Regions from separate parts of the Furfurilactobacillus entadae genome, predicted to be linked through region 3. Evidence: predicted binding sites of a transcription regulator. Region 3 holds the regulator's gene; each other region holds the start of a gene.
The links. Region 3 encodes NrdR, which represses ribonucleotide reductase genes. Its sites were predicted from a motif close to ACACNATATATNGTGT; they were not measured.
Positions count from the first base shown of each region.

Region 1 (7,208 bases), on a different contig from region 3:
CATTTTGGCTAACCGCATCGAAGCGCACCATAAGGCATACCGCTACATTGCGGAATCCTTACTCACAGATTTAAATAACGGGCAGGGCAACTCGCAGGATGGGGTTCACCTTGGCAGTATGGGTGCTAGTTGGATGGAAATGGTATATGGCGTCGCTGGAATGGCCCAGACCAAGCAGGGGTTGGTGTTTGCACCACACTTGCCGGTTCAGTGGACAGCGCTGACGTTTAAAATCAAGTACCAAGGGACCCAGATCGGCATTCACATCACCCGGAATCAGGCCCGGTTTGAGCTGTTGAGCGGGAGTAAACTGACCCTTTGCTGTGCGGACCAACCGGTCGTTTTGGAAGCCGGTTCAAAGGCCAAACGGACCGTGACGGTATCATTAACTGAATAGAAAAAAAGCCGGGTCCAGATGAATTAGTCATCTGGGCCCGTTGCTGTTATTTGGGGTGAACGATCCCAAGATCGATCATGGACTGAGCGGTGGCGATAATGGCGGTTTTGGCAGAACGAGGGTGCCAGTCGAGCATCGTCACAGCTTTAGCGTTACTTGTTTCTGCGTAGACACCGACCAATCCCGCCACCATGCGCAACATTGGGTTGGTTAAGGCGGCGGCCTTTAGCACCGCGTTGGGGATGATCTTGGTGGGGATGTTGGCCGCGTAGTCTGGAAAGGCCGTTCGAAGAATGTCAGCCACCTCAAGCATGGATAATGTCTCGCCAGTGGTAGCAAGGAACCGTTCGCCGCTCGCGCTGGCCTTGGTCATTGCCAGAATGTGTAAACTGGCGACATCACGGACGTCCACGTAACCAGAATCAACATGTGGAACAGCCTTCGTTTTCCCTGTTAACAGATCCTGAATTTGAATGTTGGAGTGGGAGTAATCACCAGCTAAAACGGGACCCATAACGGCGACCGGATTGACCGTCGCAAGTTCCAGGCCGTTACCTTCTTCACGAATAAAGCGCCAAGCGGCCTGCTCGGACAGCGTCTTTGATTTTTGGTACGGGTGCACCTTGCCGGATGAGAGATCAGACCAGTCGTCTTCGGTGTATGGTGTTTTGCGGTTCTTATGCCCGGCAAAAACGGCACCGTAAGCGGAGGTCAAAACAACCCGTTTAACGTGGGCATCACGGGCCGCAGTGAGGACGCGGAGCACGCCGTCAATGGCAGGCCGAATCATTTCATCCTCATTTTTAAAGTTCAGCGTGGGGGTTGGGGAGGCTGGGTGAATGACGTAGTCGGCGCCAGTCATAATGGTGGCCCAATTGTCATCGTGTGTCAGGTCAGCGGCCATGACACTGAGGTCGCTGAAATCGGTCCACCCACCAGTGGTGAGCATATCGTGAATGAGGGCTGTCTTCTTTAAGTCACGAACGGTGGTTCGAACGGCGTAACCTTGTTGAAGTAATTGAAGAATTGTGTGGATGGCAATAAAGCCGCTGCCGCCGGTTACGACGACCAGTTGTTTTTGTTGTGAAGTCATTGAGAAATCCTTTCGCTTCCGTTACACTTGTAACGTTAATGACAGTAGCATACAGTCACGGGTTCAGCTGTTCAAGTGAAAACGGCGCATCTATGACAGAATGGAGAAAGTGTAATGGCAGCGACACAACATGCACAATCAATCAAACAGGATTCACAAACGTACCTCGCAACCGCGTTGTTGCAATTGTTGGTGACAACAGATTTAACGGATATTACCGTGACCCAAGTGGTGAAGCGGGCGGGGGTCAGTCGGATGGCGTTTTATCGGAACTTTGCGACATTAGATGACATTCTGGTGGCACACTTTAGGCCGTTGATCGATGCTCAGTTTGACGCCGTGATGTACAAACAACCAGCAGAAAAGATGGCGGCACTCAGTGATTTTTTGGTGACGAATATTGATGTTCTTCAACTGGCTGTTGACCGGGGGTTTGAACACGTCATTCAGGAAATTTTTAATGACAACATGTTGCGGTTTTATAAACAGATTGATGTGTGGTCACAATTAACGCCCGCCCAGCAAACGTACTGGCCCCAGTTTATGAGCGCTGGTGTGTACAGAATGTGGCGTGAATGGTTGTTAGGTGGGCAACAAGAGTCACTGACAACGATCCATGACCTCATTGGTGGGTTTCAACGGGCAACACTCGCAGGGTTGCTGGAACAACGAACGGGCGATCAGTAGCGATGATCGCAAAGAAAAATGAGCCTCCAAAGGGAGACTCATTTTTAAATGAATGTTTGAGTGCGTTACTCTGGTCAGGATAAGCCGCTGACGTTAGTTATTGTTGGCAGCGTCAAGGTTGGCAAAGTACGCCGTTTCTTTTGCTGCTTGGGAAGCCTGGTTTTGCTTGTTGTACCAAGGTGAAATCGTGAATGCCAAGAAGTCGTTCAACAAGTAAACGGAACTGTTGACGAACATGGCAAGCGTTGCATCACCTTGACGGAATGAGACGGCCCAGAGGACCATCTGGGCAAGACCAGAAGCAACCCACCAGATGTATTGTTGTTTGAAACGAAGGAAACAGATCACGCCGGCACAGGCAGAGATACTAAATGAAATGGCATCGATCCATGGCCGCGGGTCGTTTGTCAGGGCCCCAATCAGGAAGCCAGACAAACCGTATGTGATGATCGTGGCAATAATGGCAACGGAAGTACTCCGCCACGTAAAGGAGCGAATCTTGCTGACCATGTTTTTGTTCCAGCTTGGGCTCAGCAGGACGGGAAGGTCCAACGTGGCCATGTAAACCAGCTGTTCAGCGATGGACAGGTAGTTCTTAGCGGCAAAACCGACATACACAAAACAGAGCGCGGACAGAACCCCAAGAAAACCATTAACACTTTTGGCCTGGTTAATGGCGAGGATGCAGAGCACCCCAAGGGTCGTCCCAATAAAGGTGATCAGGTTGACCAAGCTGAACGGGTTGGAGACAAGTGTCATGACCTGGGCCCCGAGTGAAAACCCGAAGAGCCAGTATGAGGCCGTGTGCCACCCCGTAAGTTGGTGAGCCAGAAACTTAAAATAATTAGTGATGTGATGCATGAAATAAACGCTCCATTCTATGATTTATATTTGTGGCCCGGTAGAGTTTAAAGATTCAGGCCTGTAACGCACTGATAGCTATACTAGCATCATCAACCGCGAAAACAAAATGTCCTCAAAACGCTTTCTGTATATAGCAGTTAACGTGGTTAAGCACCGGCTGACGACTGGTCTACCGGTCTTAGACGGAAATTTACCTCGGACACAAGATGATGTGAAAAAAGTTTTGGAAAATCTATATATTGTGTGTTCGAAATTTGAAACAAAATGAAAACGAGTACTTTTTAACGGGCGTTTTGGGATAGAAAAAAGGCCGTCAATCCTTTATCAGCAAGGATTGATGGCCATGATGGGTTGATTAAATTAGTTGAAAGCTAAGTTCTGGTTCATTGAGCCGCATAATTTGGCCCAGGTGACTAAACCGAACTTGAAGTTTTTTGACACCATTTAGATTGGTGTCGATAATTTCGATGCGGTACGGTGAGTTGGGGGTTGGGTGAACAAGATTAAACGTTAAGTATTTACCTTTGGGGAAGTGAATGCTGTGGTGACCGATTTCGTTATGAAAAATTGTAATCATCGTTGATCTCCTCCATAAATTTTATTTATGTAAATTATCATAGCAGGTTAATTATTAACATGACAATTAACTGCCTCTCAGCGTTTTTGGGGAAAATGACAAAAATGTTGGTTTTCGGGTTGTGTTTCTGGCTAATATTCGCTAATATAGTAAGGTACCAGTTAGGTATAAACGAGTTGCGCCTGTAGTGTAATGGATCGCACGTAAGATTCCGGTTCTTGAGATGGGGGTTCGATTCCCTCCAGGCGCATAAGTGATTTTTACAGAAGTTAATAAAAGAGCCTTAACGTTGATTTACTCATCATCGTTAAGGCTCTTTTGCTGTCTAAATATTCGTGGATGTTCAGGAAAATGCTAGTTAATATTTGAGATTAGTGGAAATATTGGACTATTTATATTGGCGTGTTGACTTAGGATGCATATATAGTCTTTAGAGCTTCACTAATCTAAAATGGCAAATTAAATGATTATATAGTTCATTTGATTAAATATATTTTAATAAAAATAAAAAAGTGTTATAGTTGCGTAGGATATAATTGTACAAAACGCAATGAATTACGGGATGGTGTCTAAGTATGGAACCCTATTTAAAAACGCGATATAAACTATATAAATCCGGAAAATTTTGGGTTGTTAGTGGAATAACCATGGTTGCTTTTACCGTTGCCTCCGTTTACTCTAATCAAAATGTTCATGCTGATACATTACCAGTATTAGACGCTAATGAAATAACAGCGCCAATTTCCCAACCAAATAAGTTAGTCTTGGGTAGCGATGCGCATAAAACATCTTTGGTTGAATCCGATGAAGGAACAAATAATCAAGTATCCAAGCAAGCAGATTCTGAAGATAAAACTAGCACGGATATTTCAAACAGTGTTTTAACAGATAGCTCTGCCGCTGTTCAGGAAAGTGGAAATGATACTACAAGCGCAACAGGCATCACAAGCGCAGCAAGTGCTACAAGCGTATCGAGTGGCACAAATACGGCGAGCACAGCAGGTGCTACAAGTGCAGCGGTCAGTGCAAGTGCAACAAGTAGCAGTACGGTAAGTACTCCAAGCACTTCAAGTACGGAAAAACTATCCCCATATACGGTACAAGCGTTGTCTAAAGCGGCCATAATAAAGTCGGGGATAAATGGATCCGTAAAATGGGATTTTGATGATCAAGGGACATTAACTTTGCACGCAGGAACTTTAGCTAATACGTATGGGTATGGTATTGCTACATGGGATGCTTCGTTTCTGAGTTCCGAGACAATTAAAAAAGTCGTTATTGAATCAGGAGTTATTGCAAATAACGACGCAAGTTATTTATTTAGCTCATATGATGGAAATACTGATGCTCCTTGGTTTGAAAGCATCGATGGATTACAAAATGTAGATGTATCAAGGGTAACCAATATGTCTGGAATGTTTGCGTTTGATAAACAGGTCAATCAGATTGACACTCGCGGGTGGAATACCTCAAAAGTAGTTGATATGAAGCATATGTTTTATGGAACGGCTAGTTTAAAGACCTTGAACATTTCGAGTTGGGTAATTCAACCCAAGACAAACATGTATGCTATGTTTGGCTATACACCAAATTTGAGTCAAATTTCCATTGGTTCCGGCTTTAGAGTGAATACTGATTTATCATTCGACGATTATTTTTATGAATGGCCAGCAGGGTGGAATGATCCATCTAGTAATGAATTTCTAACATGGAAAATGGTTGGTACAGGAACGCTTGCTAATCCAGCAGGTCCAACCTATAGCTTAGATAATTTTTTAAACTTATATCAGTCAGGATTAGGCCCCACGGCGACCTTTGTTCGTTCGTTTAGTCCTCAGAAATTGACTGGTAAAGATTTTGTTATGAATCTAGGTGATGCCACTCCTAAAACTAGTGATTTTGGTTTGGGAACGAAAGCAGGGCCGATTGAGATTGATTTTAGTGGCGTTGACTTCTCTAAACCAGGAATTTATTCTGTAAAGCTTAGAAGTGGCGATCAAGTAGTATCGGTGAATTTGACAATCGAAGCGCCGGTAAACTTTGATGATTTAAAAAAAGCGGAGCAGAACTTAGTTAAGGCAACACAAGACGTTCTTAAAAATCAGTCCTCTATTTTGAATCAAAATCTTAATGACATGATAATCGATGAAATTAGTAATGAGAATCATGTGCTGCATACTAATGATTTTTATAATTCGTTGTCTAACATTTCAGAGATATATGCTAATGAAGAATTGGAAAATAAAATTGCTGAAATTAAGGCTGAAGCAGTTAAAGATAAAATCGACGAGCTCCATAATTTTCTTGGAGAACAAAATAATAAGTCACAAAAGATGTCAAATATTAATCGCCTAACAAAACTCTTAAATGAATTAGCAGATCTGATCAATCAATCACAAACGACAGCTATTGAGTTTCCCAACGATATTATCGGACAATATGTTAAAAATGTTGGACAAATTAGTCAATCCAGTGAAAACAAAATTCAAGATTATATAAAGGCTACGCTAGAAACTGGGAAAGTACTTGATCAATATGCTCAGACACCAGCTCCTACTGCGGTAAATGAAGCTCTATTACAAATTATTCGTGCAGGCTTTGATGGCGGTAGTGAAAACATATTAATGGCGTTACAACAATCTTTTGCTAAACAATACCCAGATTTATCCTTGGAAGAAATTTCTGGAATGGCAAACAGCTTTTATAGTCAATTGATAGAATGGTATAGCAATGGTGATATAAATAGCGCAATTGAAAAGCCGAGCATATCGGGAGACTTTACGTTAGTTCCTGTTGCCATTCCTGGTCGAGAAATGGAGCAGATTTTTCCAGATTGGCACACTGCTAATATTAATAAATATTGGAATATGTTTGTAAACAATATTTTTAATAATACAAGTGCAGGTGAAGAAACGAATCACACGATTTTAGGTGAGCTCGAATATCCACTACTAAGTGATTTGTTACCATTGATTTTGTGGATTCCAGTACCGACACCACCAACGACACCACCAACGGCGCCACCAACGACGCCACCAACGACACCACCAACGACGCCACCAACGACACCTCTATCGACTCCACCAACGGTGTCTGATAAACGGGTAGAAGAAAAATCAGAGCATTATGATACTGCACAGGAGGCATTACCATATACTGGGCAATCTAGAAATAGATTTTTAATGACATTTATTTGGCTTTCTGTTCTTACAAATTTGCTTGTACTGAGTTTGTTTACAAGATTTAAAAGACAGTGATTAAACCACTTAGAAATAACGTCGTAGTGTTCATAATAGATACTTCCGCATTAGTCTATCTGTGAATAGTAAGAGGAAATTTTTGGTTTGTAAATTGCTATAAACTAATTTTAAAACCGCAACGTTGATTTAATTATCAACGTGAACTTATACCCCTAAAGTTAAAGTAAAAACTCCAACTTTAGGGGTATTTTTGATGACTAAGATTTCAAAAGAAACAAAATTCAGATAAAAGTAGTGGATATGGATCATGGGGTTCTTCAACATCAAATCAAAATGATTCAGACGTGACCCTTAATGCTAAATCTTCCAGCGATAATGGCGGGTACAAAG
Region 1 covers NZ_BQXN01000007.1:14,933-22,140, forward strand. The annotation lists gene ACKTR5_RS04485 (glycoside hydrolase family 65 protein) at 1-397, shown strand, start outside; gene ACKTR5_RS04490 (SDR family oxidoreductase) at 444-1,490, opposite strand; gene ACKTR5_RS04495 (TetR/AcrR family transcriptional regulator) at 1,605-2,177, shown strand; gene pnuC (nicotinamide riboside transporter PnuC) at 2,271-3,038, opposite strand; gene ACKTR5_RS04505 (hypothetical protein) at 3,397-3,618, opposite strand; tRNA gene ACKTR5_RS04510 (tRNA-Arg) at 3,797-3,868, shown strand; gene ACKTR5_RS04515 (BspA family leucine-rich repeat surface protein) at 4,194-6,875, shown strand; gene ACKTR5_RS04520 (hypothetical protein) at 7,208-7,208, shown strand, end outside.
Region 1: the regulator NrdR is predicted to act here: its motif matches at 3,271-3,286, upstream of pnuC (nicotinamide riboside transporter PnuC).

Region 2 (7,208 bases), on a different contig from region 3:
CCAGTTCATCCTTGTGGTCCTTTAAAAAGTCTTTTCTGATCTGCGGCCACTGTTCTTCCGGTACAAACAGCACATCCGTCAGCTCACCGGTTAACCGGTTCAAATTATCCTGCAGGGTTTGCCGCAACTGATCGTCACTCATTGCCTTATCAAAGAAGAACGCGTAACTAAACGACACGATCACGCCGTCGTGACTGGCTGCCACCGGTTTAGAAACGTTCATCATTGCTTTTTGGGTAATTGGCAGTGTGTCCAACAGATCCGTCCACACTTCCCGCATGCCATCCAAGTCACGCTTTGTGGCCGCCCGTAACACCGGATAAACTTTGGCTAAGCTAACGTTGGCACCACTAGTCGATGTTGCTTTAGGCGCTGCCTTCTTGGGCGCAGTCGGCGTAGTCGATGCCGCCGAAGTTGCTGATGCTTGTGCTGACTGACTTGTCACCGTAGCGACGGAGGCAACTGGTGTTGGCACTTTTGGTGCACTTGTTAGTTGCGCCAGTTGTTGCTTCAATTGACCAACCTGGGCTTGAAGTGCCGTTACGTCAGGTCCACCAGTTGCGGGCGCGTTAGTCCCCCCACGCGGTGTCGGATAGATCTGACCGAGTTTGACCGTCAGCACTTCCAAATAAACATCTGGATGAGTCGTAAACCGCAGTTGGGCCGCAACGTCGTTTAGCGCATTGATCATCTGGTAGAACACATCAGGGTCCGTCGACTGACTCAGCGTTTGGAACACGTCGTTTGTACTGTCACTTCCCGTCACCATTTCTGGTGCTTCCTTAAAGAGCAATAGGTCACGAACATAGCTGATGAGGTCTTCCACAAAGCGACCCGCATCCTTCCCGTCATCCAAAACCTTTTGTAGCGCTGCAAGCCCGGCCGTCGTTTCGTGGTTCACAACCTGGTTGACATAGTCTGCCAGCAGGCTTTCCGTCACGCTTCCGGTCACTAACAGGGCGTTTGCTAACGTCACGTCGTTATCGCCAAAGGAGATTGTCTGATCGAGAATACTCAGTGCATCACGCATCCCCCCCTCGGCAGCATTGGCAATGACGCGCAGTGCTGCTTCTTCAAACGGAACCGACTTTTGGTCTAGAATGTACACCATCCGGTCAAAACTTTCTTGGGCGGTAATTCGCTTAAAGTCAAAGCGTTGGGTCCGCGAAATGATCGTTGCCGGAATCTTTTGGGGTTCCGTTGTGGCTAAAATGAAGATAACGTTTGCTGGTGGTTCTTCCAACGTTTTCAACAACGCGTTGAACGCCCCTGTCGATAACATGTGCACTTCATCAATAATGTAAATTTTATAGGTCGCTTGTGTCGGCGCGTACTTTGCCTTATCACGAATGTCCCGAATTTCTTCAACCCCGTTATTCGAGGCCGCATCGATTTCAATGACATCATTTAATTGCCCCGCCGTAATGGCCTGACAAATGTCGCAGTGATTGCACGGTTCGCCATCCACCTGGTTGGGACAGTTAATCGCCTTAGCAAAAATCTTCGCCGCCGATGTCTTCCCGGTTCCCCGTGGACCACAGAAAAGGTAAGCATGACTGGTCTGATTTGTAATGATCGCATTTTTTAACGTTTGCGTAATGACGGATTGACCCACAAGGTCGTCGAACCGTTGGGGCCGCCACACCCGGTATAGCGCTTGATAGCTCATGCTTAACTCCTTTGATCTGCTTTACTGAACGATTAAAAACCTGGTAATAGTATACTGGTTTTAAAAACAAATAAAAAGCGCCTGGTCGGTTGACCAAGCGCATTAATTATCATTAAACATGAAGCACAAACCACCACGGACTTAGTGCTGCTACCTTCCGGTCCTGACACGATTCGTGAGGGTGACCTTGCCTCATGGCCTTTCGGCAATTAATTATAATACGCTTGTTGCACCATAATTGCCACCCTTTTGCTCAAAAAATGGTGGCTTTTTCATTACACATTGTCCGTTCATCGTTGCCCTGGTTTCGGCTTGCCCCGGCCGTTTCGAATCGCCCGGAAAAACTGTTTCATCTCATTAGCCGCTTCATCGGCAAGAAGGCCCTCATGAACCCGAACGCGATGATTGAACCGGTCGTCCTCCAACAGTTCATACAATGACCGAACGGTTCCAGCCTTGGGGTCCCGGGCACCAAAGTACACGTCAGGAATCCGTGAATTGATAATGGCACCACTACACATGGGACACGGTTCGATCGTCACAAACAATTGACAGTCCTCAAGCCGCCATGTGTTCAGCGTGTGGTTAGCTTCACTGATGGCCATCATTTCTGCATGTAAGGTGGCGTCCTGGGCGTGTTCACGTAAATTATAGCCCCGGCCAACGATTTCACCGTCATGAACCACAACGGCACCAATTGGCACCTCACCAACACTACCTGCAATCCTAGCTTGTTGGAGTGCCGCTTGCATCGCCCATTGTTGTTCCGCAGTCAAAACTTCTCTGGCACTACTCATGTGGCATCGTTGCTACCAAAATGTAGTAGCCCTTATCTTTTTTAACAATTTCACAGTTTCTAAAGGTCGCCGTCATTAGCTTCTTTGCCGATGGGGCCCCCTGCTTTTTTTGTAAGACCACCGTTAGTGTTCCCCCGGGAAGCAGATGGTCCTTGGCGCCACTCAACATGTCATCAACAATGGCTTTTCCTGCGCGCACTGGTGGGTTAGTCACAATCGCCGCGTACCGATCCGTCACGGCCGCATACCGATCAGACGCAAAGATCGTGACATTATCAATGCGGTTTTGCTGTGCGTTTTTTTGAGCTAACGCTAACGCACGTTCGTTGACATCAACCATCGTTACCGTTCGCTCTGGGTAAGTTGAAGCAAGGGCCAACCCAATTGGTCCGTAGCCACACCCCAAATCCAGCACACTGCCTGACGGAACGTGGTCTAGTGAAAACGCATCAAGTAAAACGCGTGATCCATAATCGACAGTTCGTTTAGAAAAGACGCCGTTATCGGTGGTAAAGGTTAATTCTCGCCCTAATAATCGGAAAGACCACGTCGTTTCGTCGTGGACAGCTTCCGGATTTGGCGTATAATAATGATCGTTACTCATGGTTTTAATCCTCATTTCTAGTTTTATGATAATGGAATCTCATGAAAAAGTAACGAAAAAAAATTAAAAAAATAAATCGTTGATAGAACACCACATCTTGTAGCCCTTTTTCAATTTTGGCACAAAATGTGGTGTTTTTAAGTTGCATTTCAATTTTCAGCCACTATACTAAAGTCATTAGCAATTGCTCAAATCAGTCGATTTGCGAGCGGAGAGGAAGTGGCCATTATGGCTAAAATTACTGTTTTTACGAAGGATAACTGTATTCAATGCAAGATGACGAAGCGTTTTTTAACCGCACACAACGTGGACTTTGAAGAACAAAATATCAATCAGCACCCCGAACTCATCGATTATTTAAAGGGCCGTGGTTTTCAAGCCATGCCCGTCGTCGATGCTGGAGAAGCTGTTGTCTCTGGTTTCCGTCCTGATGTATTAGCGACGTTAGCCTAAGCATTAACGCTTCATTCATTGGCATTCATGACGCACGTAACCGGCCTTGCGCGCGTCTTTTCTTTTATCAAAAATTCAGGGAGTGGAATTCATGGCACTAAACGAGTTAACCGACGTTTCTTATTACGATCTCAACAATCAAATCAACATTCCGGTCAACGGACAAATTCCGCTAAATAAAGACCAGGAAGCACTGGCTGCTTTTTTAACCGAAAATGTGGAACCCAACACCATGCGCTTTGACAGTCTCCGTGACCGGTTTGACTACTTACTGAATAATAATTACATCGAACGCGCCTTTTTTGAACAGTACGAGTTTGCCTTCGTTGAACGGCTCTACACCTACTTAGCAGAACAAGATTTTCACTTTAAAACGTTTATGGCTGCGTACAAATTCTACGCACAGTACGCATTGCGCACAAATGATAACCAGCTTTACCTTGAACGCTTTGCCGATCGTGTTGCCATGAACGCCCTGTTTTTTGCCGATGGTGACGAAGATCTCGCCATGGCCTTAGCCGATGAAATCATTCACCAACGTTACCAACCTGCTACTCCCAGTTTTCTTAACGCTGGCCGGGCCCGCCGTGGCGAATTGGTGTCCTGTTTTGTGCTTCAAATGACAGACGACATGAATGCCATTGGCCGTGGCATCAACTCTGCGCTTCAATTATCACGGATTGGTGGTGGGGTCGGGATCAACCTCTCCAACCTGCGTGAGGCCGGTGCACCAATTAAAGGCATTGCAAACGCCGCTTCCGGTGTCGTTCCCGTAATGAAGTTACTGGAGGACTCCTTCTCTTACTCAAACCAACTTGGCCAACGTCAAGGAGCCGGTGTCGTGTACTTATCCGTTTTCCATCCTGATATTGTCGCCTTTTTGAGTGCCAAAAAGGAAAATGCGGATGAAAAGATCCGGGTCAAGACCCTTTCACTTGGGATCACGATTCCCGACAAGTTTTATGAACTAGTCGCAGCAGATGCCGACATGTACCTCTTTTCACCACAAAGCGTGGAAAAAGTTTACGGCACCCCATTCTCCTACGTGGACATTACAAAAGAATATGACAACCTGGTGGCCAACCCTGCGATCGCCAAAAAAAAGATCCGGGCCCGCACATTAGAAACTGAAATCAGCAAGCTCCAACAAGAATCTGGTTATCCTTATGTTGTGAACATTGATACCGCCAACCTCAACAACCCAATTGCCGGTAAAATCATCATGAGTAATTTATGTTCAGAAATCCTCCAGGTGATGACACCCTCAAAGATCAACAATCGCCAAGAATATGATGTGTTGGGTAAAGATGTTAGTTGTAACCTTGGGTCGACAAACATCGTTAACTTGATGGCATCCCCTAACTTTGGACATTCCGTTGACGCCATGGTTCGTGCATTGACCTACGTAACCGACCACAGTAACATTGATGTTGTGCCAAGTGTGCAACATGGTAACGAAGAAAGCCACGCCATCGGTCTTGGTGCCATGGGATTGCACGCTTACTTTGCCAAGAATCACATGCATTATGGGGACGCTGATTCCTTAGACTTCACTAAAGTGTACTTCATGTTGCTGAATTACTGGTCATTAAAAGCCTCTAACGACATTGCTCGTGAACGCCACCAAACGTTTGTCGGGTTTGAAAACTCAACTTACGCGAGTGGCGCCTACTTTGACAAGTACACCACTAAGAATTGGGCCCCAACTAGTGCCAAAGTCGCTGAACAATTCGCCGGCATCTTCATTCCGACTAAGGAAGATTGGGCTGCGTTGAAGGCTGCTGTTATGGCCGATGGGTTGTATCACCAAAACCGGATGGCCATTGCGCCTAACGGATCGATCTCCTACATTAATGACACAACGGCAAGTTTGAACCCCATCGTTAACCGGATCGAAGAACGGCAAGAAAAGAAGATCGGAAAGATTTATTATCCAGCACCATACCTTTCAAACGACACCCTGCCTTATTATCAATCGGCCTACGACATTGATATGCGGAAAGTGGTTGATGTGTACGCAACGGCTCAAGAACACATTGATCAAGGGATGGCACTCACCTTCTTCATGCGGTCAACACTTCCTGAAGGACTGTACGAATGGAAAGATGGCCGTACGAACAAGATGACGACCCGTGATCTCAACATCCTGCGTTACTATGCATGGAAAAAGGGCTGTAAGTCTGTGTATTACGTCCGCACGTTTACAGATAATGATGGCGAAGTGGGCGCGAACGAATGTGAAAGCTGCAGTATTTAGGCCAGGAGGACAACATAATGGACAATGGCAACTACAAAGCCATCAATTGGAACCAGGTTTCCGATGAAATCGATAAAGCAACATGGGAAAAATTAACGGAGCAATTCTGGCTTGATACCCGGATCCCCGTTTCAAACGACCTCGATGACTGGCGCACTTTGGATGACGACCACAAATGGGTCGTTGGTCACGTCTTTGGTGGGTTGACCCTTTTAGACACCTTACAGTCACAGGACGGGATGGCGGCGCTTCGGCAGGATGTTCGGACAACCCACGAAACTGCTGTGTTGAATAACATTCAGTTCATGGAATCTGTGCACGCCAAAAGTTACTCCACCATCTTCGAGACCCTGAACACACCGGATGAAATTGACGAAATTTTTGACTGGAGTGATTCTGAGGACCTCCTGCAAAACAAGGCGAAGCGGATCTACACGCTGTACCATGACGATAGTAGCCCGCTAAAAAAGAAGATCTCAAGCGTCTTCCTAGAGACCTTCTTGTTCTACTCCGGTTTCTACACGCCCCTATACTACCTTGGTCACAACAAGCTGAACAACGTTGCAGAAATTATTAAACTGATTTTGCGGGATGAATCTGTCCACGGCACGTACATCGGTTACAAGTTCCAGCTGGCCATGAAGCAGCTTACTGAAAATGAACAACAAGGTTTAAAGGATTGGATGTACGACTTTCTTTATTACCTGTACGAAAACGAGGAGAAATACACCCACCTCGTTTACGACCGGGTTGGCTGGTCTGATGACGTTCTGAAGTTCATCCGCTATAACGCAAACAAAGCGCTGATGAACCTGGGCCAAGATCCCCTCTTCCCAGATACAGCCGACGATGTGAACCCTGTCGTTATGAACGGGATTTCCACCTCAACCTCAAACCATGACTTCTTCAGTCAGGTTGGTAACGGCTACCGCCTCGGAAACGTTGAAGCCATGAGCAACGACGATTACCAAATCGGTGGCCCAAAGAAGGCTTAACCACTTAACAACTAACCATTCAAAAAGCGACTGCTCCCCCTTTATCAGGGTGGGCAGTCGCTTTCGTTTACGCAGAATCAGCTGATAGCGGCCGTGGTATACTTAAGTGGATAACTCACAGGAGGCACCATTCATGACAGAAATCAATTCACTATGTGTTTTTTGCGGGTCCATGCCCGGTGACAACCCAGAGTATGCCGTTCAGGCCGCCTTGCTTGGTGGTTACCTGGCCGACCATAACATCCAACTCGTTTACGGTGGGTCCTCTGACGGCCTCATGGGGACCGTTGCGAATGCCACCATTGATGCCGGTGGTCAAGTGACCGGGATCATGCCCCGCTTTCTTAAGGAAATCAGTACTGAAAGCCACCACCTCACCCATTTAGTTGAGGTCCACACCATGGATGAACGTAAGGAACAAATGTTGGCCCGT
Region 2 covers NZ_BQXN01000002.1:84,870-92,077, reverse strand. The annotation lists gene dnaX (DNA polymerase III subunit gamma/tau) at 1-1,669, opposite strand, end outside; RNA gene ffs (signal recognition particle sRNA small type) at 1,781-1,869, opposite strand; gene ACKTR5_RS01595 (nucleoside deaminase) at 1,960-2,466, opposite strand; gene ACKTR5_RS01590 (class I SAM-dependent methyltransferase) at 2,459-3,070, opposite strand; gene nrdH (glutaredoxin-like protein NrdH) at 3,299-3,523, shown strand; gene nrdE (class 1b ribonucleoside-diphosphate reductase subunit alpha) at 3,615-5,780, shown strand; gene nrdF (class 1b ribonucleoside-diphosphate reductase subunit beta) at 5,798-6,775, shown strand; gene ACKTR5_RS01570 (LOG family protein) at 6,909-7,208, shown strand, end outside.
Region 2: the regulator NrdR is predicted to act here: its motif matches at 3,158-3,173, upstream of nrdH (glutaredoxin-like protein NrdH).

Region 3 (7,208 bases):
CTGGTGATTACCGGTGGTGCACTCCGCGGACCGTTTGTTCAGGGCAATGAGATTACCCACTCACGGGTTAAAATTGTGAAGGGTGGCGGGGTCTTCGTCATTCCCATTATTCAACAAGCACAAGTGCAAACGTTGGACACGTTTAACATTGATGTCACGGTCGATAACATTATGACGAGTAGCATGGTTCCCGTTAATGCGAGTGCCAATGCGGTGTTGCGGGTTAGCTCAGACCCGGAACTGATTGCGGTCGCTGCGGAAAAGACACTGGGATTAGACGCGCAGGAACGCGATGCCCAAATGACCGAAATTGTTAAGGGTAGCCTGCGTGAGGTCCTAAGTGCGTTAACGCCGAAAGAGGCCAATAACCGTTCGGACTTCCAAAACAAGGTTCGTGATTCGATTGTTTCAACGTTTGAAACGCTCGGACTAGAAATTACGAATTTGCAGATCACCAGTATTAATGATAATAACGGCTATTATGAAAATTTGGCCGCTCAAGAAATTGCGGATAAGCAGGCCAGAGCTGAAAAGGCAAAGGCTGAGGCGGACCGGGTAGCTCGTTTAGCCCGCGCCGAAAACGATCAGGAGGCTAAAAAGGCCGAGCTACAAGCAGATCAGGCGATTGCCGAAAATTAACGAAATACTGATATCGCAAAGGCGCAGTATAACGCGCAGTATAACGCGCAGGTTCAGGCTGAAAAGGCGAAGGCAGACCAAGCGTATGCATTAAACCAAGCTCAGGCAGAGCAAGCGGTTAAGGAAGCACAAATTATTGTGCGGCAAAAGGAACTAGAGGGAACTCAGGTTGCTGAGCAGGAAGCCAAGGCGAAGGTGATTCGGAGTCAGGCAACGGCGGATGCGTTCGCTACGGAAACGCAGGCAGAAGCCAATGCTAAACAGATTCGCATTGAAGGAACTGCACGTGCTGAGGCACAAACACGGTTAGCGGCGGCCTTTGCGGATCATGGCCAAGAGTTATTGGCACAAGCAGTCATTGAGCACTTGCCAACGATGGCTGGTCAATTTGCCACTGCCATCGGGAACATTGATCAGTTGACAGTGTTTGATGGTGCGGACGGCGTGACCAACCAGGCGAATGCCGGGTTGGCGGAAACACTGACGTTTATCAAACAGGCAACTGGTGTCGATATTACAGATGTGATCAACCAGCGCGCCAAAGGCATGACAACGGTCACCGGTAAATTGCCAGTGGAACTGCAACAAGCGGCAGACAAGCTTGTTAAACCGCTGAAGGGTAACGAGCAACACGAGTAAAATTCAATGATGTTCAAAGAGAGGACTGGTTATTAGAACCGGTCCTCTTTTTATATGGGACTAAATGTGGCTGAAAATGGTGTCTGACGGCGTTTTTTGGTAAAATAGAATCATTAAAATAACGGAAAGAGACGGCCTTATGAGTGAACAATTAGAATTATCAACCACGAAGAAATTACTATTGATTGATGGAAACAGTGTGGCCTTTCGGGCGTTCTTTGCGCTCCACCAACAGCTGGATCGGTTCACCAATCATGATGGCCTGCATACAAATGCACTCTATGCGTTTAAAACGATGCTTGATAAGGTTATCAAAGCGGTCAATCCAGATAAGGCATTGGTTGCGTTTGATGCCGGAAAGACGACTTTTCGGACCGGGAAATTTGCCGATTACAAGGGCGGTCGCTCAAAAACACCGGAAGAATTATCGGAACAATTTCCTTATCTACGCGATCTATTAACGGGTTACGGGATTAAAAGTTATGATTTGAAAGATTGGGAAGCCGACGACATTATCGGGACCATGGCTCGTGAAGGTGAGCAGGCCGGTTACCAAGTGATCATTGTGACCGGGGACCGTGATTTGACCCAGCTGGCGACAGCCCAAACAACGGTGGCCATTACCCAAAAAGGGGTAAGTGAAATTGAATACTATACCCCCGCTCATGTTCAGGAAAAGTATGGTTTGGAACCACAGCAAATCATCGATATGAAGGGGCTAACGGGTGACACGTCAGATAATTATCCTGGGGTGACTAAGGTCGGCGAAAAGACAGCCCTAAAGTTGCTTAGTCAGTACGACAGTATTGAGGGCATCTATGAGCACATGGATGAGATTAAGCAAAGCAAAATGAAGGAACACTTGATTGAGGATCACGATCAAGCGTTACTTAGTAAGGATTTAGCAACCATTCGGACAGATGCGCCGATTGCCATTCATCTGGATGAAATTGATTATGTCGGTCCAGATATCGAAAAATTAATTGCGTTTTATCAGAAAATGGATTTCAAAAACTTCCTCAACCAACTTCAAAATGCGGGGCTTGATCCCGATTTGGATGAAGGGTCTACACTGCAACCCGTTAAATGGACTGAGTTAACCAGTGCCAACCTCGAGTTAGTCGATCAGTTTACGGATGAAGTCAGCTTTTTCCTTGAAATGCCAGATGAGAATTATCATTTGAGTTCGTTTGCAGGGTTTGGATTAAGTGACGGGAACCAAACACTTGTTAGTCGTGAAGTGGACCTTTTGCAAACGCCTGAACTCAAAACGTTGATGAGTCAGGTGGCCCTTAAAAAGAATGTGTTTAATGCAAAAGCCCAGTATGTCGGCCTGGCTCGTCTTGGCGTTGACTTACAGGGTGTTGATTTTGACTTGTTACTCGTGTCTTACTTGTTAGATACAAATGATAATTCAAATGACTTGGGCAGCTTAGCACAGCAACACGGGTACACCCAGGTTGAAACAGACGAAGTTGTGTACGGTAAAGGGGCAAAACGGGCGTTACCAGATGATGATCAGGTCTTTTATGACCATCTCGCCCGCAAGACACTTGCCATTCAAAACTTACATGATCAGTTGTTCCATGAACTGGATGACAACGAACAGCGTGATTTGTACACGAACATTGAATTGCCGCTGACGTTTGTGTTGGCTGACATGGAACTGGCCGGTGTCTATGTTGATACGGATCAGTTGATTAACATGCGTGAGAAGTTCAAGGAACAACTGGCGACACTCCAACAAAGCATCTACAATGCGGCCGGTGAAGAATTCAACATTAATTCCACCAAGCAGTTAGGTGAGATCCTGTTTGAAAAGATGAAGTTACCGGTCATCAAGAAAACCAAAACGGGTTACTCAACGTCAGTGGATGTGTTGAAACAACTAGCCCCACAAGCACCAATTGTGGAAGATATTTTGGCATACCGTGGCTTGGCTAAATTGCAGTCCACGTACATTGAAGGACTGCTAAAAGTGGTTCACAGCCGTGATCACAAGGTGCATACCCGTTATTTACAAACACTAACGCAAACAGGGCGGCTCTCTTCAGTTGATCCTAATTTACAAAACATTCCAATTCAAACGCAACAGGGCCGGGAAATCAGAAAGGCGTTTGTACCGAGTCACGAAGGCTGGGAAATCTTTTCTTCAGATTATTCGCAAATTGAATTGCGGGTGTTGGCACACATTACCGGTGACGCCAACTTACAGGAAGCGTTCCGCGAGGATGAAGATATTCATGCAGCGACGGCTCGCCGAATCTTTGGTCTTACGAACAATGATGAGGTCACGCCACTGATGCGGCGTCAGGCTAAGGCCACCAACTTCGGAATTGTGTACGGGATCAGTGACTTTGGTTTGGCCCAAAACCTTGGTTTATCCCGAAATGAGGCCAAGCAATTTATTGACACGTACTTCCGGGAATATCCTGATGTTAAACGTTACACTGAGGAAATTGTGGAACGGGCGAAGGATCAAGGCTACGTGGAGACGATTACGCACCGGCGGCGGTACCTTCCTGAAATCAATTCAAGCAACTTTAACCGGCGATCGTTTGCGGCAAGAACGGCAATGAACACGCCAATTCAAGGTTCTGCGGCTGACATCATTAAGATTGCAATGATTAACATGCAACAAGCGTTAGCGGACGCAGGGTTGCAGGCAACGATGCTCCTTCAGATCCATGATGAATTGGTGTTTGAAGCGCCGCTTGAAGAAATTCCGACACTGGAAAAGTTGGTCCCAAGTGTGATGGACTCGGCCGTGAAACTGGCCATTCCGTTGAAGGTTGAAAGTGCACACGGACAGTCATGGTACGAAGCAAAATAGTGACAAACTAAAGGGTGGAGGCAGAAACAATGCCAGAATTACCAGAGGTTGAAACGGTCCGGCGGGGCCTAACAAAAATGGTGGTTGGTAAGACCATCACAAAAATTGATGTTTTTTACGATAAGATGATTTTAAACGGGGTTTCTGACTTCAAAAAGCGGCTGACAGGTCAACAAATTCTCCGGGTCGATCGGCGGGGCAAGTACCTTCTGTTTCGCTTTACTGATGACCTAACGATGGTGTCCCACTTGCGGATGGAAGGGAAATATTTTGGGGCACCCGCGGGGACACCAGTGGATAAACATACGCACGTTATTTTCCATTTGGATGATGGGCAGGAATTATGCTACAACGACACCCGTAAGTTTGGGCGCATGATCGTGATTCATACCGGTGACGAAGACACTGTGGGGGGCTTGAAATCATTGGGGCCAGAACCCACACCAGAAACGTTGACCGTTGATTATTTAGTGGCGAAGGCCGCTAAAAGTCGTAAAGCCGTCAAAACGTGGCTTTTGGATCAGCAAAATGTTGCCGGGCTTGGCAACATTTATTGCGATGAAGTGTTATGGCTGAGCAAAATTCATCCCGAACAACCCACGAATTCATTAACGCGTTCACAATGGGCAAGCCTGCGTGAAAACATCTTTGCCGAATTACAATTAGCAATCGATCATCATGGGACCACCGTTTTCACGTACAGTGCATTTGGTCATGCTGGTGAATTTCAAAACGAGCTGCATGCGTACGGCCATGTGGGGGAACCCTGTGAACGGTGCGGCACCGAAATGGTCAAGATTAAAGTTGGCGAGCGGGGGACAACATTTTGTCCCAAGGAGCAAGTGCTGACGGTTAATGGGGCGCCTGTAAAGAAGGCCGGCCAATGACAATTATCATTGGTTTAACGGGTGGAATCGCGAGTGGCAAATCCACCGTTTCGAAGATGCTCGCGGCGCAACACTTGCCAATTGTTGACGCAGACCAGGTGGCTCATGAGGTGGTTGCGTCCAACACGCCGACCTTAGCACAGTTAGTGAAAACGTTTGGCAAGGAAATTTTGACAACCACTGGGACTTTGAATCGCCGGCGGTTGGGCCAACTGGTCTTCGCGGATCCAGAAAAAATGACACAGTTAAATGCCATCATTCAACCCGTCATTCGGACTGCGATAAAGGGGCAGTTGGCGCGGCTAACAGCGGATAAGTCACCAATTATTGTCCTTGATGCACCGCTACTACTTGAGCAACATTATGAGGCAGAGGTTGATTTGGTCGTGGTGGTTAACGTACCGCGGTCCATCCAATTACAGCGGTTGATGGCCCGTGATCAGTTAACGACCAGTGAGGCGACACGACGAATCATGAGTCAGCAACCATTGGCTGAGAAGGTTCAACAAGCTGACTTTGTGATCGATAATTCGGGGAGTGTTGAAGCAACCCGTTTACAAGTGGTAAAATTGCTGGACAAAGTCCGCCAACCCGGGGATTAAGCGAGAAACATAAAGGAGCACATAATTATGCAGTGTCCACATTGTCATCATAACGACACACGGGTTGTTGATAGTCGACCAACGGCTGAAGGACAAGCAATCCGGCGGCGCCGTGAATGTGAAAAGTGTGGTTTTCGCTTCACCACGTTTGAACGTGTTGAGGCAACACCATTATTAGTGATTAAAAAGGATGGAACCCGTGAGGAATTTAGTCGGGACAAAATTTTGCGTGGTGTCATTCGCTCAGCCGAAAAGCGGCCGGTGACCATGCAACAAATGAACGAAGTGGTTGAACGTGTGGACGGGAAGGTTCGCGCGTTAGGTGAAAATGAAGTCTCCAGTCAGTTGATCGGTGAATATGTTATGGATGACCTGGTCAATGTGGACGAAATTGCCTACATTCGGTTCGCCAGTGTTTACCGTCAGTTTAAAGACATGACGGTCTTTCTAAACGAAATGAAAGAAATGGTTGACCGGGATAAACGGTTAAAGAAAAAATCGTAATGTAAAAGAGGAGGGCACGATGACGAATTCAGCACCAGTGACAACGCCGCGATCAGGGCTGATCGTGACCGTGCCACAGCACCAGGCGTTTGACCAAGAAAGCTGGCAGTGGTTGTATTTGCCGGTCCTCGGGGCGGACGCCTTTGCCGTCTATGATGGGCTAAAGACATTCAGGACTGATCGGCCGCAATTATCGACCCGGCGGTTGCATAGTGAGCTACTTGGATGGCTCAACATGGACCTCCCAACGTTTATTGCGGCCCGACGGCGGTTAGAGGCGTTAGGCCTGTTAGAAACGTTGTACCAAACGGATGCTGTTGGTGATGTTTATGTATATCAACTTCAGTTGCCACTTTCTGCCCAGGCTTTTTTTGCGGACGATTTGTTAAGCATTTTGTTATTACAATTGGTTGGACAGCCGCGGTACGACACCGTTCTTGATCACTTCGATCAACCAATGTTTGACGTTAGCCACCTGACCAACGTTTCGGCGGATTTTTTGGAAGTTTATCACATTAATGAACAGCAACTCGCTAATCGGCCTGCGCAATTAACGGCACCGATGACGGCTGCGGCGCTGAAACAGACCGGGACGCCAGCGATTGATTTTTCATTATTAGCAAACTATCTAAAACCAGAATATGTCGATGTTGACTCTGTTCTCGCTGAGCACGAACTGCTGACGGCTGAGGCCCAACTGTATGGTTTTACTGAGCGAGAATTGGCGAACCACATCGTTAAGGCAACGAGTGTCACGACCAACCGCTTTGATCCAGAACGATTTAAGCGGTTGGTGGCCGGCAGTTTTCAAATGGAACAGCAGTCCAGTGGTTCGTCACAGGCTGATCAGGCGAGTGTTGCGGCAGCACCAGTTACTGCTAGTGCAAGTGCGCCAGCGACTGTGGACGCCCAGACTGCTGGTTTGTTAGCGGCCGCCAAGGCTTATGCACCAGCAGATTTTCTAGCGGCGTTGAAGCAAGAAAAAAATCAGTACGTGACGGATAATGAGCAGCGTGTCCTTTCTAAACTAATGGAGCGCCATTTGTTTGCACCAAGTGTTGTGAACATGCTGATTTATTATCTGATCAATGATCAGGATCAAAA
Region 3 covers NZ_BQXN01000001.1:5,907-13,114, forward strand. The annotation lists gene ACKTR5_RS00050 (flotillin family protein) at 1-639, shown strand, start outside; gene ACKTR5_RS00055 (flotillin family protein) at 778-1,278, shown strand; gene polA (DNA polymerase I) at 1,418-4,111, shown strand; gene mutM (DNA-formamidopyrimidine glycosylase) at 4,141-4,998, shown strand; gene coaE (dephospho-CoA kinase) at 4,995-5,600, shown strand; gene nrdR (transcriptional regulator NrdR) at 5,628-6,104, shown strand; gene ACKTR5_RS00080 (DnaD domain protein) at 6,124-7,208, shown strand, end outside.